Regions from separate parts of the Paucibacter sediminis genome, predicted to be linked through region 2. Evidence: riboswitches for the same ligand, from Rfam matches in the RefSeq annotation. Region 2 holds a riboswitch; the other holds the start of a gene.

Region 1 (7,429 bases), 1.9 Mb from region 2:
TTCACCAGCGCTTCCATGCGGCCTTGCGAGATCTCGGCCTGGTAGGGCGTGTAGGCGGTGTACCAGGCGGGGTTCTCGAGGATGTTGCGCAGGATCACGCCGGGGGTCAGGGTGTCGTAATAGCCCTGGCCGATATAGCTCTTCAGCACCTTGTTCTTGGCTGCCACGGCCTTCAATTCGGCCAGCGCCTGGGCTTCGGTGGCGACGCCCGGCAGTTGCATGCCCTGGCTGCGCTTGATGCTGGCGGGCACGATGGCCTCGATCAGCGCGCGGCGCGAGGCCGCGCCGATCACGGACAGCATCGCCGCCTCATCGGCCGCATCGGGGCCGATATGGCGGGCTTGGAATTCGGCGGCGTTCTCGAGCTCACCGAGCGGCTTCAGGGCAGACATCAACATGGCGCAATCCTCAGGCGCCCGGGCTGGTGGCCGGGGCACCGGTTTTCAATACAACAACGGGCACTCCGTGCCCGCTTTCTTTCTGCTTTGCTGTGAACGGCTGGGATCAGCTGTTCTTGACCAGCTCGTCGTAGGCGGTGCTGTCCATCAGCGCGTCGAGCTGGGCGGGGTTGCTCAGCTTGACCTTGAAGAACCAGCCGCTCTTGAGCGGGTCGGTGTTGGCCAGCGAGGGATCGTTGCGCAGCTCTTCGTTGACGGCGGTGATCTCGCCATCCACGGGCATGTAGACGTCGGCGGCGGCCTTCACCGACTCCACCACGCCGGCCACTTCCTTCTCGGCATAGCTCTGGCCCACATTGGGCAGGTCCACGAACACCACATCGCCCAGCGCGTCTTGCGCATGAACGGTGATGCCCACGGTGGCGGTGCCATCGGCTTCGATCTGGACCCACTCGTGGTCAGGCGTGTACTTGATGTTGCTCATGGTGTGCTCCGAATGTTGGGAGAAAAGACCAGGGGGTCCAAAGAATGGCGGGATCAGCCGCGGAAATAACGATGCGGTGCGAAGGGCGTCGGCGCCACGCTCATGGCCACGCGCTTGTCGCGCACCAGGGCGAACACCGGCGTGCCCACCGCCGTGTGGCTGCTGGGCAGATAGGCCAGGGCCACCGGGCTGCCCACCGTGGGGCCCAGCGAGCCGCTGGTGACGACGCCCAGTTCCTTGCCCTCGGCGTCCACCACCTTGGCGCCTTCGCGCACCGGCATGCGCTCGGCGCTGATCAGGCCCACGCGCTTGCGGCTGGCGCCGCCGGCGAGCTGGCCGTCGATCACCGCGGCGCCGGGGTAGCCGCCGGCACGCGCGCCACCGGCGCGGCGCACCTTCTGGATCGCCCAGGTCAGCGCGCCTTCCACCGGCGTGGTCTCGGTATTGATGTCGTGGCCGTACAGGCAAAGGCCGGCTTCCAGGCGCAGGGTGTCGCGCGCGCCCAGGCCGATGGGCTTGACCTCGGCTTGGGCCAGCAGCTTGCGCGCCAGCGCCACCGCCTGGTCGTTGTGCACCGAGATCTCGAAGCCGTCTTCGCCGGTATAGCCCGAGCGGGTCAGGAAGGTCTCGATGCCGTCCAGATTGAAGAAGCCGCCGGTCATGAAGGTGAGCTTGGCCACCTCGGGGTTCAGGCGCGCCAGCGCGGTGACGGCCTGCGGGCCCTGCAGCGCCAGCAGGGCGCGTTCGGGCAGGCTGATGACCTCGCAGCGGCCGCCGATCTTGGCCTGCAGATGCGCGGTGTCCTGCTCCTTGCAGGCGGCGTTCACCACCACAAAGATGTCGTCGGGGCGGCGGCACAGCATCAGGTCGTCGAGGATGCCGCCCTGCTCATTGGTGAAGAGCGCATAGCGCTGCTTGAACACCGGCAGGTCGATCACGTCGACGGGCACGATCGTTTCCAGTGCGGCACCGGCATCGGCGCCGACCAGGCGCAGCTGGCCCATGTGGGAAACGTCGAACAGGCCGGCCGCCGTGCGCGTGTGCTTGTGCTCGGCGAGGATGCCTTCCTTGTACTGCACCGGCATGTCGTAGCCGCCAAAGGGCACCATCTTGGCGCCAAGTTCGATGTGCAGAGCGTGCAGGGGGGTGGTCTTGAGATCGGCGGACAAGGGACTTACTCCGAGGGCATTCTGAAAGCCCACCCGGTCCTGAGACCGATGGTGGGGGATATGCCCTCGCTGTCCTTGGTACCTGAGAGATTGACCACCGGCGTATCGCCGACAGCTTGCCCCTTCGGTGGGCGAGTTCAACAAAGACCCGCCTCTCTCCAGTGAGGAACGCCTGCATCGAGGCGTCTTGTCAGTCCTTTTGCCTGAGCGTTCGAAGCGTGGGATCACCAGTGCCTCTGCGCCTTCGGCGGCTTTGCGTGGAAAGCTCTCTCCTGACGGCGCGGATTGTAGCCATGGTTTTGGGGCCGGGCGAGCAAATTAAGTCTCGTCTAATGGCCGGCCTTGCCGTGCATGGAAAATCTCACTTCCCCGTAAATCCGGCAAGAGGACTTGGCATGCGACTGCTGCTGGTGGAAGACGACCCGATGATTGGCGAGCAACTGCTCGAGTTGCTGCGCGCCGAAAGCTATGCGGTCGACTGGGTGCGCGACGGCGAACTGGCCGACGCGGCCCTGCAGGCACAGAACTACGACCTGGTGCTCCTGGACCTGGGCCTGCCCAAGCGCGATGGCATGAGCGTGCTGCGCGCGCTGCGGGCGCGCAAGCAGGTCATGCCGGTGCTGATCGCCACCGCCCGCGACGCACTGGAGCAGCGCATTGCCGGGCTGGACGCCGGCGCCGACGACTATGTGCTCAAGCCCTTCGAGCTGCATGAATTGCTGGCGCGCATCCGCGCGCTGCTGCGCCGTGCCAGCGGCCGCGCCGAGCCGGTTTACGAACACCGCGGCGTGAGCATCAACCCCGCCACCCGCGAGGTGGTGGCCGAGGGCCGGCAGGTCACGCTGTCGGCGCGCGAATGGGCGGTGCTGGAGCCGCTGCTGGCGCGGCCGGGCATGGTGCTGTCGCGCCAGCAGCTGGAGGAAAAGCTCTACAGCTGGAAGGACGAGATCAGCAGCAATGCGGTGGAGGTCTATATCCACGGCCTGCGCAAGAAGCTGGGTGCGGCGCTGATCCAGAACGTGCGCGGCGTGGGCTACCGGGTGCCCAAGGAATGATGCTGTTTCCCCGCTCCCTGCGCTACCGCCTGATCGCCTTCCTGCTGCTGGCCTTCTCGCTCTCGGCCCTGGTGCAGGGCGGCAGCGCCTACCGCACCGCGCTGCAGGAGGCCGACGAGATCTTCGACTACCACATGCAGCAGATGGCCTTCTCCCTGCAGGGCAGCGTCGGCAGCGGCACGGTGAGCCTGCCGCTGGGCGACCAGAAGAGCTACGACTTCATGGTGCAGGTCTGGGGCTTGGATGGCGTACCGATGTTCCGCTCTCCGGGTGAAGCCCTGCTGCCGCAGCGCGCGGTGCTGGGCTTCTCGAACCTGGACGCCAACGGCAAGCATTTCCGCGTGTTCTCGCTGCAGACGCGCTACCAGGTGGTGCAGGTTGCGCAGGACCTGGCGGTGCGCCAGCGCATGGCCGGCCAGCTGGCCTTTCGCACCATCGCGCCCATCGCCCTGATGCTGCCGCTGCTGGCTCTGGTGGTGTGGTGGGTGGTGAGCCATTCACTGGAGCCGGTGGCCAAGGTGCGCGACCAGCTGGCCGCGCGCGCGGTCGACGATCTCTCGCCGGTGGCCAGCGAGGAGCTGCCCGCCGAGGTCAAGCCCCTGGTGGACGAGCTCAACTCGCTCTTGGGCCGGGTGCGCCAGGCCTTCGAGGCGCAGCAGCACTTCATTGCGGATGCGGCGCACGAGCTGCGCTCACCGCTGGCGGCATTGAAGCTGCAGCTGCAATCGCTGCAGCGCGCGCCCGATGCACCCGGCCAGGCACTGGCGATCGGGCGCCTGGCCAGCGGCATCGAGCGCGCCAGCCATCTGATCGAACAGCTGATGGCGCTGGCGCGCGAGCAGGCGCCGGGCGAGGCCCAGCAGCTGGCGCAGCCGCTGGCGCTGGACCAGCTCTGCAAGGATGCGGTGGTGGACATCAGCGATGCCGCCGCGGCGCGCCAGATCGACCTGGGCCTGACGCGTTGCGATGCCGCCCAGGTGCGGGGCGAGCCCCAGGCGCTGCGCATGCTGCTGCGCAATCTGCTGGACAACGCCGTCAAATACAGCCCGGAAGGCGGGCGCGTGGACGTGAGCCTGCTGGCCACGCCCGACGAGGCCCTGCTGGTGGTGGAGGACAGCGGCCCCGGCATTGCGGTGGCCGAGCGCGAACGCGTGTTCGATCGCTTCTACCGCAGCGCCGACGCGCAGCAGGCCAGCGGCAGCGGCCTGGGCCTGGCCATCGTGAAGGCGATCGCCGAGCGCCATGGCGCCAGGCTCACGCTGGGCGAGGCGGCGGCGCTGGGCGGCCTGCGGGTGGAACTCAGGCTGCCGCGCATTAAGTGAGGTCTAAGTCTCCGAGAGCAAAGTTCGGCCATCGCGTCAACTCACTCTCAGGAGGCTTCCTCATGAACACCAAGCAAGTCAGCGAAACCATGGTTCCGGCCAAGCGCCTCGTGTGGGCGCTGGTGACCGCCGGGGTGCTGGGCGCCGCCGGCGGTGCCGCAGCGATGCGCGGCGCGGTGGCGATCAAGACCTCGGCCACCCCCGCCGAAGCCGCGACGCCTGCCAGCGAGCTGCTGGCCAGCGCCGCGCCCAGCGCGCAAGGGCCGGCCCCGGTGGCAACACCTGCCCCCGCCGGCTTTCCCGACTTTGCCCAGATCGCCGCGCGCCAGGGCGCCGCGGTGGTGAACATCAGCGTCACCGGCAGCGTCAAGACATCGATGCGGCGCGGCCAGCAGCCGCAGCTGGACCCGAACGATCCCTTCTACGAATTCTTCCGCCGCTTCGGCGTGCCCGGCATGCCGGGCGCCCCTGAAGGTCGCGAGATGCCCACGCGCGGCCAGGGCTCGGGCTTCATCGTCAGCGACGACGGCGTGATCCTCACCAACGCCCATGTGGTGCGCGATGCCAGCGAGGTCACCGTCAAGCTCACCGATCGCCGCGAGTTCCGCGCCAAGGTGCTGGGTGCCGATCCCAAGACCGATGTGGCGGTGATCAAGATCGAGGCCAAGGGCCTGCCCACCGTGCAGCTCGGCTCCACCAAGGATCTGCGTGTGGGCGAATGGGTGCTGGCGATCGGCTCGCCCTATGGCTTCGAGAACAGCGTCAGCGCCGGCGTGGTGAGCGCCAAGGGCCGCGCGCTGCCGCAGGAGAACTTCGTGCCCTTCCTGCAGACCGACGTGGCCATCAACCCCGGCAACTCGGGCGGCCCGCTCTTCAATGCGCGCGGCGAGGTGGTGGGCATCAACTCGCAGATCTACAGCCAGAGCGGCGGCTACCAGGGCCTGTCCTTCGCGATCCCGATCGAGCTCGCGAACCGGGTGCGCCAGCAGATCCAGAACGGCGGCAAGGCCCAGCATGCGCGCCTGGGCGTGACCATCCAGGACGTGAACCAGAGCTTTGCCGACTCCTTCAAGCTCGAGCGCCCCGAGGGCGCGCTGGTGGCGAGCGTGGAGGAGGGCGGGCCCGCCGCCAAGGCCGGTCTGCGTCCGGGCGATGTGATCCTGAAGTTCAAGGGCCAGGCGATCGTCGCCAGCACCGACCTGCCCACCCTGCTGGGCCTGGCCACGCCGGGCGAGAGCGCCAAGCTGGAGATCTGGCGCCAGGGCAAGCGCGAGGAGATCAGCGCCAAGCTCGGCGATGCCAACGACAAGGGCGCGCAAGTGGCCAGCAGCGACGAGGCAGGCCCGGCCCAGGGCAAGCTGGGGCTGGCGCTGCGCCCGCTGCAGCCCGAGGAAAAGCGCGAGTCCGGCCTGCGCGAGGGCCTGGTGGTGGAGGACGCCGGCGGCCCCGCCGCACAGGCCGGCGTGCGCCCCGGCGATGTGCTGCTGGCGGTGAATGGCACGCCGGTCAGCAGCATCGAGCAGGTGCGCTCGGTGGTGGCCGGCGCGGAGAAGTCGGTGGCCCTGCTGGTGCAGCGCGGCAAGGAGAAGATCTTCGTGCCGGTGAGACTCGGCTGAGCGGCCCGGTCGGCCTTGTTGACGGTTCATCCCGCGGTCGCTGCGCTTCGTCGCCCGCGGCTTTGATCCGGGCATGGCGCAGGGGCATGCTGCGCTCCTCAAAAACCACCGAGGAGCCCGCCCGTGCTCGACACCCGCCGCCATGTCCGCCCCGTCAGCAGCCAGGCCCTGCTCGGCAGCCTGTTCCTTGCCGGCCTGATCTCGCCGGCCAGCGCCCAGACCCTGCCCGATGGGCCCAGCATCGCCGCCTACGCCGAACAACTGCTCGACGAGCAGAAGCTTGGCCGCGACGGCCCGGGCGTGGCGATTCTGGTCGCACGCGGCGAGCACGTGCTGTACCGCGGTGCGCGCGGCATGGCCAGCCTGGAGCTGGGCGTGCCGCTCTCGCCCGACCAGGCCTTTCGCATCGGTTCGGTGACCAAGCAGTTCGCCGCCGCCGCGCTCCTGAAGCTGATCGACGAGGGGCGCGCCCGGCTCGACGATCCGCTCGCCAAATACCTGCCCGCCTACCCGCAGGGCGACAAGATCAGCCTGCTGCAGCTGCTCAACCACACCTCGGGCATCAAGAGCTACACCGGCATCCCGGGCTATATGGCCAACCCGGTGCGGCGCGAACTGAGCACCGCGCAGCTGATCGATGAGTTCAAGAACCAGCCGGCGGACTTCGCGCCCGGCCAGGGCTGGCTCTACAACAACTCGGGCTATGTGCTGGTGGGCGCCGTCATCGAGGCGATCACCGGCAAGCCCTGGCATCAGTACATCAACGAGGCCATGCTGGCGCCGAACCAGCTGGCGCGCACCGGCTATCCCGGCGAGACGCGCGTCATCAAGGGCATGGCCAGCGGCTATGGCGCCGATCCGGCCCAGGGCGTGATCGTTGACAACATGATCAGCATGACCCAGCCGCATGCGGCCGGCGCCTTTGTCTCCACCGTCGATGAGCTCTGGCGCTGGAACCGGCTGCTGCACGGCGGCAAGCTGCTGTCGCCCGCCAGCTACGCGCGCATGGTGACGCCCGAGGGCAAGGCCAGCGCGGCCAACTACGGTTTCGGCATCGCCAGCCAGACGCTGCGCGGCCAGACCCTCTACCAGCATGGCGGCGGCATCAACGGCTTCGTCTCCTCGCTCGCCTACATGCCGCAGACCCAGACCAGCGTGGTGCTGTTGCGCAACTCGACCGGCCCGGGGCTCAATCTGGACCTGCTGTCGCGCAAGCTCGGCGCCTTCGCGATCGGCCACAAATACGCGGAGCTGCAGCCCATCGCGATGACGGCCGCGCAGCTCAAGGCCTTCGAAGGCGTCTATGCCCTCGACGACAAGCAGACGCGCATGCTGGCCGTGCAGGACGGCCGCCTGATGTCCACGCGCGGTGGCGGCCGGCCGGT
Region 2 (7,429 bases):
TACAGCCTGCGCGGCCACAAATGGTTCTTCTCGGCGCCGATGTGCGATGCGCATCTGGTGCTGGCGCGCACCGAGGCCGGGCCCAGCTGCTTCTGGGTGCCGCGCTGGCGGCCCGATGGCACGAAGAACCCCATCCACATCCAGCGCCTCAAGTCCAAGCTGGGCAACCGCAGCAACAGCAGCAGCGAGGTCGAGTTTGCCGATGCCTGGGGCCTGATGCTTGGCGAGGACGGGCGCGGCATCCCCACCATCATCGAGATGGCCGGCTACACGCGGCTGAACTGCGTGATCGGCAGCGCCGGCATCATGCGGCAGGCGCTGGTGCAGGCCCTGCACTATGCGCGCGAGCGCCTGGCCTTCGGCAAGCGCCTGGCCGAGCAGCCGCTGATGCGCAGCGTGCTGGCCGATCTGGCGCTGGAAAGCGAGGCCGCGGCGCTCCTGATGATGCGGCTGGCCCAGGCCTTCGAGCGCGGCGCGGACGCTCCCGCCGAGCGCGCCTGGCAACGCATCATGACGCCGGCCGCCAAGTTCTGGGTCTGCAAGCGCGCCGTCGAGCTGAGCGGCGAGGCGATGGAGGTGTTGGGCGGCAACGGCTATGTGGAGGAAGGCGTGCTGGCGCGCCTGTACCGCGAGGCGCCGGTGAATTCGATCTGGGAAGGCTCGGGCAATGTGATGTGCCTGGACGTGCTGCGCGGCATCGCACGCGAGCCGCAGGCCGCCCATGCCCTGCTGGACGAGCTGCAGCAGCTCGCCGGCGACAGCGCGCCGCTGCGCAGCGAACTCGCCGCCCTGCGCGACCTGCTCACGCGCACCCCGGCCGCCGACTTCGAGGCCCTGGGGCGCCAGTTCGCGCAGCGCCTGGTGCTGCTGGCCCAGGCCTGCCTGATGAGCCAGCATGCCCCCGGCGAGGTGGCCGAGGCCTTCATCGCCAGCCGCCTGCTGGACGCGCAGAGCGGGCGCGTGTTCGGTGCGCTGGACACGCGCGGCATCGCCATCGATGCGCTGCTGGCGCGCGCGCTGCCGATCTGAGTCAGAGCGCGGCGAGCGCCTCGCGCAGGGCCTGCTGGTATTGCTCGAAGCGCTGCAGGTCGTTGTGCGCCGCGCCGGGCACCAGTACCAGCCTGGCCTGCCCTTGCTGCCGCAGCAAGGCCTCGCTGTGCTGGGGTGCGATGAGGCTGTCCTGCCCGCCATGCACCAGCAGCAGCGGCGTGCGCAGCCGGGCCACGTCGGCGCCGGTGTCCAGCGGGTAGCGCAGCAGGCCCGGTGGCACCCAGGGAAAGTGCTCGCGCATCAGCGCCGACATGCTGGCGTAGGGCGATACCAGCACGGTCAGCTCCGGCCCGACCTCGGCGGCCAGCCCCGCCGCCAGACCCGTGCCCAGCGAGCGCCCATAGATCACATGCTTGAGCCCGCGGTACTGCGGCGCTACGGTGTCCCAGGCGGCGCGCACATCGGCGCGCAACTGCGCCTCGCTCTCGATATGGCCGCTGCTCTTGCCATAGCCGCGGTAGTCCAGCATGAAGAGGTCGTAGCCGGCGCGGCGATAGAAGTCGGCGTTGACGAACCAGGTCTGCAGATTGCCGGCGTTGCCGTGCAGAAAGAACACCAGGCCCTTGGGCCGGGGCAGGCGCAGATGCAAGGCCGAGAGCGTGGCTCCGGGCACGTTCAGCCGCAGGTCCTGCACATCGGCGCCGAGCTCGAAGCGATGGCCGGCGGCCAGCGGCTCGGGCTGGAACAGCAGCTGCTCCTGGCGCCAGTACAGCCAGGCCATGGCGGCGCCATAGGCCAGCAGCAGCATCAGGCCGGCCCCCAGAATGGTCTTGCGCATGCAGCATCCTCCACGCTTGCCCGCAGTCTACGCAGGCGGCGCCCCGCCGGATGCAAGACCTGGGCTACACTGGCTCCCGGATTCAGGAGAGTGCGGCCCGCCCTGCGAGCCGCCGCCGAAGGCGCAAGCTCCCATACTCGCTCAGGCCCCGTACTGGATCCGATTTCAAGCCGAATGCTGGAGAGTGCCTCATGTGCAATGCATGGGGCCGCCGAAGGAGCAAGGCGCGGGCCGCAAGCCCGGCGCCGAATCTCTCAGGCACCAAGGACAGCGGGAGCGGCGCGCCCAGGCGCACGCATCCCTTTTGGCATCACTTCCGCCAGAGACTGCACGCCTGCGCGTTCAACCCGAACGGAGTATTCGCAATGCATGTCATCGTCCTGGGCGCCGGCGTCACCGGCATCACCACCGCCTGGTATCTGCGCGCGGCCGGCCATGAGGTCACCGTGCTCGAACGCCAGCCCGCCGCCGGCCTGGAAACCAGCTATGCCAATGGCGGCCAGATCTCGGTCTCGCACGCCGAGCCCTGGGCCAATCCGGGCGCGCCGCTGAAGGTCCTGAAATGGCTGATGAAGGAGGACGCGCCGCTGCTGTTCCGCCTGCGCGCCGACGCCGCGCAATGGCGCTGGGGCCTGCAGTTCCTGCGCGAATGCACGCCCGGCCGCACCGCCCACAACATCCGCAACATCGTCAGCCTGGGTCTCTACAGCCGCGCCAAGCTGCAGAGCCTGCGCCAGGAGCTGGGTCTGCAATACGACCAGCGCAGCCAGGGCATCCTGCACTTCTACACCAGCGAGGCCGAGTTCGAGGCGGCGCAGGAGCCGGCGCGCATCATGCGCGAGCAGGGTTGCGAGCTGGACATGAAGACGCCCGACGATTGCGTGGCCATCGAGCCGGCGCTGGCGCAATGCCGCGGCAAGATCGTCGGCGGCAGCATGACGCCCAGCGACGAATCGGGCGATGCCCATGCCTTCACCCAGGCGCTGGCGGCGCGCTGCGCGGCGGCCGGCGTGCGCTTCGAGTACGAGACCCGCATCCTCGGCCTGGAACAGGGCCGGCAGGGCGTTGAGCGCGTCATCGTCGCCAACGCCGCGGGCGTGGTGAGCCGGCGCAGCGCCGACCGCATCGTGCTCTGCATGGGTTCCTTCAGCCGCCAGCTGGCGCGCGAGCTGGGCGTCTCGCTCAACATCTATCCCGCCAAGGGCTACTCGGTCACGCTGCCGGTGATCGCGCCGGCGCACAGCTACCAGGTCTCGCTCACCGACGACGAGTACAAGCTGGTGTTCTCGCGCCTGGGCGACCGCCTGCGCATCGCCGGCACGGCCGAGCTGAACGGCTACAGCACCGAGCTCAATCTGGTGCGCTGCGAGGCCATCGTGCGCCGCACGCGCGAGCTCTTCCCGCACATGACCGATGGCCAGGGTGCCCAGTACTGGACCGGCCTGCGCCCCGCCACGCCCTCCAACCTGCCCTATATCGGCGCCAGCAAGGTGGCCGGCCTGTACCTCAACACGGGCCATGGCACGCTGGGTTGGACCCATGCCTGCGGCTCGGGCGCAGCCATCGCCGACATCGTCAGCGGCCGACAGCCGGCGCTGGATTACGCCTTCACCGCCGCGACATGCAGGCCACGGCAGCTGCAGGCGGTGGCCGCCTGACAACAGTGTGGCGGCTTTGATCTGACCCCTTGCCGCCGGGCACCGCATCCTCTACGCTGGGGCCATCCCAGAAGGAGGATGCCATGTCCCCGAGCCCATCGATGCACAACGACGGAGGCGCGATGGCCTCCGACAGCCCCAACGGTAGTCGAGGGGGCGCCGGGGGGCCGGCGGCCCAGGCCGAGATCGCCAAGATCCGGACCCTGGCCCTGCTGGGCCCCGCCGGCGCGGGCAAGACCAGCCTGATCGAGGCGCTCTTGCATCACTGCGGCGTCATCACGGCGCCGGGCTCGGTGGAAAAGGGCAACACGGTCAGCGACCACGATGTGCTTGAGAAGCGCATGCAGCATTCGCTCTATGCCTCGCTGGTGCACATGAAGCACCAGGGCCTGCGCATCCACGCCATCGACACCCCCGGCGCGCCCGACTTCGTGGGCCTGGCGCTGCCGGCGCTGGAGGCGGTGGAGAGCGCGGTGCTGGTGATCAATGCGCAGAACGGCATCGAGCTGATGGCCTCGCGCATGATGGAGGCGGCGGCGCAGCGCGGCCTCACGCGCCTGATCGTGGTGAACAAGATCGACGCCCCCGGCGTCAATCTGCCGGCCCTGCTGGAACAGCTGCAGGCCGCCTTCGGGCGCGAATGCCTGCCGCTCAATCTGCCGGCCGGCGGCGGCACCCGCATCGTCGACTGCTTCTTCAACCGCGCGGGGGAGTCGGATTTCGGCTCGGTGGAAGCCGCGCACCGCGCCCTGGTGGAGCAGGTGGTGGAGGTGGACAGCGCCTTCGTCGACCGCTATCTGAACGAGGGCGACGTGGACGCCAGCGAGCTGCATGCGCCGCTGGAGCAGGCGCTGCGCGAGGGCCATCTGATCCCGGTGTGCTTCACCGCCGCGAAGTCCGACCTCGGCATCAGCGAACTGCTGGATGTGGTGGCCAAGCTGCTGCCCAACCCCTTCGAGGCCAATCCGCCCAAGTTCCTGGAGGGCGAAGGCGCCGACGCCAAGCCGCTGCAGGCCGAGCCCGATGCCGGCAAGCATGTGATCGCCCATGTCTTCAAGATCAATGCCGACCCCTACCTCGGCAAGATGGGCGTGCTGCGCGTGCACCAGGGCACGCTGACGCGCAACAGCCAGCTCTTCGTGGGCCATGCGCGCAAGCCCTTCCGCGTCTCGCACCTGTTCATGCTGCAGGGCAAGGAGCATGTGGAGGTGGACCAGGCCATCCCGGGTGATCTGGTGGCGATCGCCAAGGTCGAGGAACTGCACTTCGACGCGGTGCTGCACGACGCGCAGGAAGACGAGCACATCCACCTCGCGCCGCTGGACTTCCCCACCCCCGTGCACGGCCTGGCCATCAGCCCCTCGCGCCATGGCGACGAGCAGCGCCTGTGGGAAATCCTCAGCCGGTTGGTGGACGAGGATCCCTGCCTGAAGGTCGAGCATGTGGGCCTCACCAACGAGACCCTGGTCTACGGCCTGGGCGAGTTGCATCTGCGCATGCTGCTGGACCGGCTGCGCGACAGCTACAAGTTCGAGGTCAAGACCCAGCCGCCGCGCATCGCCTACCGCGAGACCGTCTCGGCCCCGGCCGAGGGCCATTTCCGCCACAAGAAGCAGAGCGGCGGCGCCGGCCAGTTCGGCGAGGTCTATCTGCGCATCGAGCCGCTGGAACGCGGCGCCGGCTTCGAGTTCCGCGACGAGGTCAAGGGCGGCACCATCCCGGGCCAGTTCATGCCGGCGGTGGAGAAGGGCGTGCGCCAGGCCCTGGCCAGCGGCGTGGTGGCCGGCTATCCGCTGGTGGATCTGCGCGTGGTGGTGTTCGACGGCAAGCACCATAGCGTGGACTCCAAGGAGGTGGCCTTCGTGACCGCCGGCCGCAAGGCCCTGATCGCCGCGGTGCAGGAGGCCCGGCCCCTGGTGCTGGAGCCCATCGTGCATGTGGAGATCGTCACCCCGGAAAGCGCGATGGGCGACATCACCGGCGACCTGGCGGCGCGCCGCGGCCAGGTGAACGGCACGCGCAGCGCGGTGCCGGGGCTGATCACCGTGCAGGGCCTGGCCCCGCTGGCCGAACTTGCCAGCTATCAGAGCCGGCTCAATGCCATGACCAGCGGCCAGGGGCGCTACAGCCTGGCGCTCTCGCACTACGAGGCGGTGCCGCCCAACACCCAGGCGCAGCTGATGGCGGCGCACAAGGTCAGCGACGAGGAGTAGACAGGGTCTGGCGCGACACTATCTTGCTCACCCTGGGCAACTGGGGTGAAGCCGGCTTTATCATACGCAGATGTGTTCCGCTGCCCGGGACGTCGCCCAGATCCGCTTGGACAACGCGATGCTCCTGTTTGAAGAGTTCGTTGCCGCCACCGTCAAACACGCCGATGCCGCCGCCCTGCGCGGTCTGGAGCGGCGTTTCGCGGAGCGCTTGCAGATCCAACCCAGCTATTGGAGCCAGATCAAGGGTCGCTCGCGCCAGATCGGCGAACGCCTGGCGCGCCAGTTCGAGCTCTTGTGCCACAAGCCGCAGGGCTGGATGGACCAGGAGCATGGCGCCCATGGCCAGCCCGCCGCCGCCGGCCCGGCGCCGCAGGACAGCACGCCCAGCGTGCCGCAGGATGACGACGAGCGCTTCATCGTCGGCCTGGTGCTCACCTATTACCGCCGCCATCCGCAGCGCGCGCGCACGCGCTTGCTGGATCTGCTGGGCGAGGTGCTGACGCCCGAGCCGGCGCCGCTCGGTGCGGCCAGCGCCGGCAAGCCCGTGGCGGGTCTCAAGCCGGCGGCCCTGCCGGGCCCCAAACCCGTGCCCGCCCCCAGCCCGGCGGATGAGCTGGACGCCTGGCGCCGCCTGCAACAAGGCATCGCGCCGCTCAAGCCCAAAAAGCGCTGATAACGCTGACCCCTAATTTGTTTATCAGATCCGATAAATAACACTTGCGCAAGATAATCAATCGTTTATCATTTGCGCAAGTCGCGGATGGTTCACCGCGGCGAGGCCCCTCTTTCCATTGACGCCTTGACCGGGTGCCGCTCGCCAGAGCTCACCATGCCGCCCGCGGGTCCGAACCGGCCCGCCGTGCCCCGCATGTGCCGCAGCTCCGCGCGACGCTAGCGCCCAAACCGAACTCAGCGCCAGGCTGAGTGCTCTCGTTCCCAGTTGACGCCCCGGTGGTCCGTCCGGCCGCTGCGCTTGGCATCGCCCTTGTGTTCCCCATTAACGCTGCAGCGCCGCAGTGGCGCCGCCGCATTGCCCAGGAGTTTTGCACCCATGACCCAGTTCACCTCACCGCGCCCCATGAGCCTGCGCCTGAACAAGCCGCGCAATCCGATCGTCGCGCCCAGCCTGCTGCGCCAGGCCGGACGCCATGCGCCGGGCCATCAGCGCCAGGCCCAGCGCCGCGATCTGCACAAGCAGCTGCTGCAACTCGCCAGCAGCGACAGCAGCCCCTGAATTCACCGGCAAGCCTCTGAAGAAGGCTGGTCGGGTTGGAGACCCCCCATGAGATTGACCGAATTGCGCGGCCCGCAAGATGCCGCCCAGAGTTACGAAGCCTGGCGCCAGCGCCTCGCCCCCTTGCTGCAATGGAGCAGCGCCGCCTTGCTGCGCACCGCGCGCCGGCTGGCCCGCGTGAAAGCGGCCTATTGCCAGCCCGAGCTGGAGTTGTACGCAGAGGCCGCAGCGCCCGAAGGCGCCCTGGTGGTGCCGCTTCTATCCAAGGACCCAGGCGCCCGACAGCGCAGCAAGACGCGGAGGCAGCATGTACGCGGATTGGCGTGAGCCCACCACCCGGCTGCTGCTGCGCGGCAGTGCCCTGCTGACCCGTACCGCACTGCGCCTGGCGCAGGTGCGGCCGAGGTCGGAACGTAGCATCGTGGAGTTCCATGCCGAGCGCGGCGCCGAGGGCGGCACCTTGTTTGTGAACGGCCAGCGCGTTGGCATGCTCACC

The links. Region 2 has a riboswitch for glycine ahead of PFX98_RS04040 (D-amino acid dehydrogenase). Riboswitches for the same ligand answer to the same signal wherever they lie in the genome.
Region 1: linked by a shared signal. The riboswitch ahead of gcvT (glycine cleavage system aminomethyltransferase GcvT) and the one ahead of PFX98_RS04040 (D-amino acid dehydrogenase) in region 2 are both predicted to bind glycine.

The regions. Positions count from the first base shown of each region.
Region 1 is NZ_CP116346.1:4,286,462-4,293,890, reverse strand. It holds gene gcvP (aminomethyl-transferring glycine dehydrogenase) at 1-398, opposite strand, end outside; gene gcvH (glycine cleavage system protein GcvH) at 505-882, opposite strand; gene gcvT (glycine cleavage system aminomethyltransferase GcvT) at 936-2,051, opposite strand; glycine riboswitch at 2,111-2,223, opposite strand; glycine riboswitch at 2,233-2,336, opposite strand; gene PFX98_RS19900 (response regulator) at 2,447-3,106, shown strand; gene PFX98_RS19895 (ATP-binding protein) at 3,106-4,428, shown strand; gene PFX98_RS19890 (DegQ family serine endoprotease) at 4,491-6,044, shown strand; gene PFX98_RS19885 (serine hydrolase domain-containing protein) at 6,168-7,429, shown strand, end outside.
Region 2 is NZ_CP116346.1:881,332-888,760, forward strand. It holds gene PFX98_RS04030 (isovaleryl-CoA dehydrogenase) at 1-1,029, shown strand, start outside; gene PFX98_RS04035 (alpha/beta hydrolase) at 1,031-1,828, opposite strand; glycine riboswitch at 1,902-1,994, shown strand; glycine riboswitch at 1,996-2,109, shown strand; gene PFX98_RS04040 (D-amino acid dehydrogenase) at 2,194-3,486, shown strand; gene fusA (elongation factor G) at 3,609-5,699, shown strand; gene PFX98_RS04050 (hypothetical protein) at 5,818-6,372, shown strand; gene PFX98_RS04055 (hypothetical protein) at 6,751-6,933, shown strand; gene PFX98_RS04060 (hypothetical protein) at 6,982-7,260, shown strand; gene PFX98_RS04065 (hypothetical protein) at 7,241-7,429, shown strand, end outside.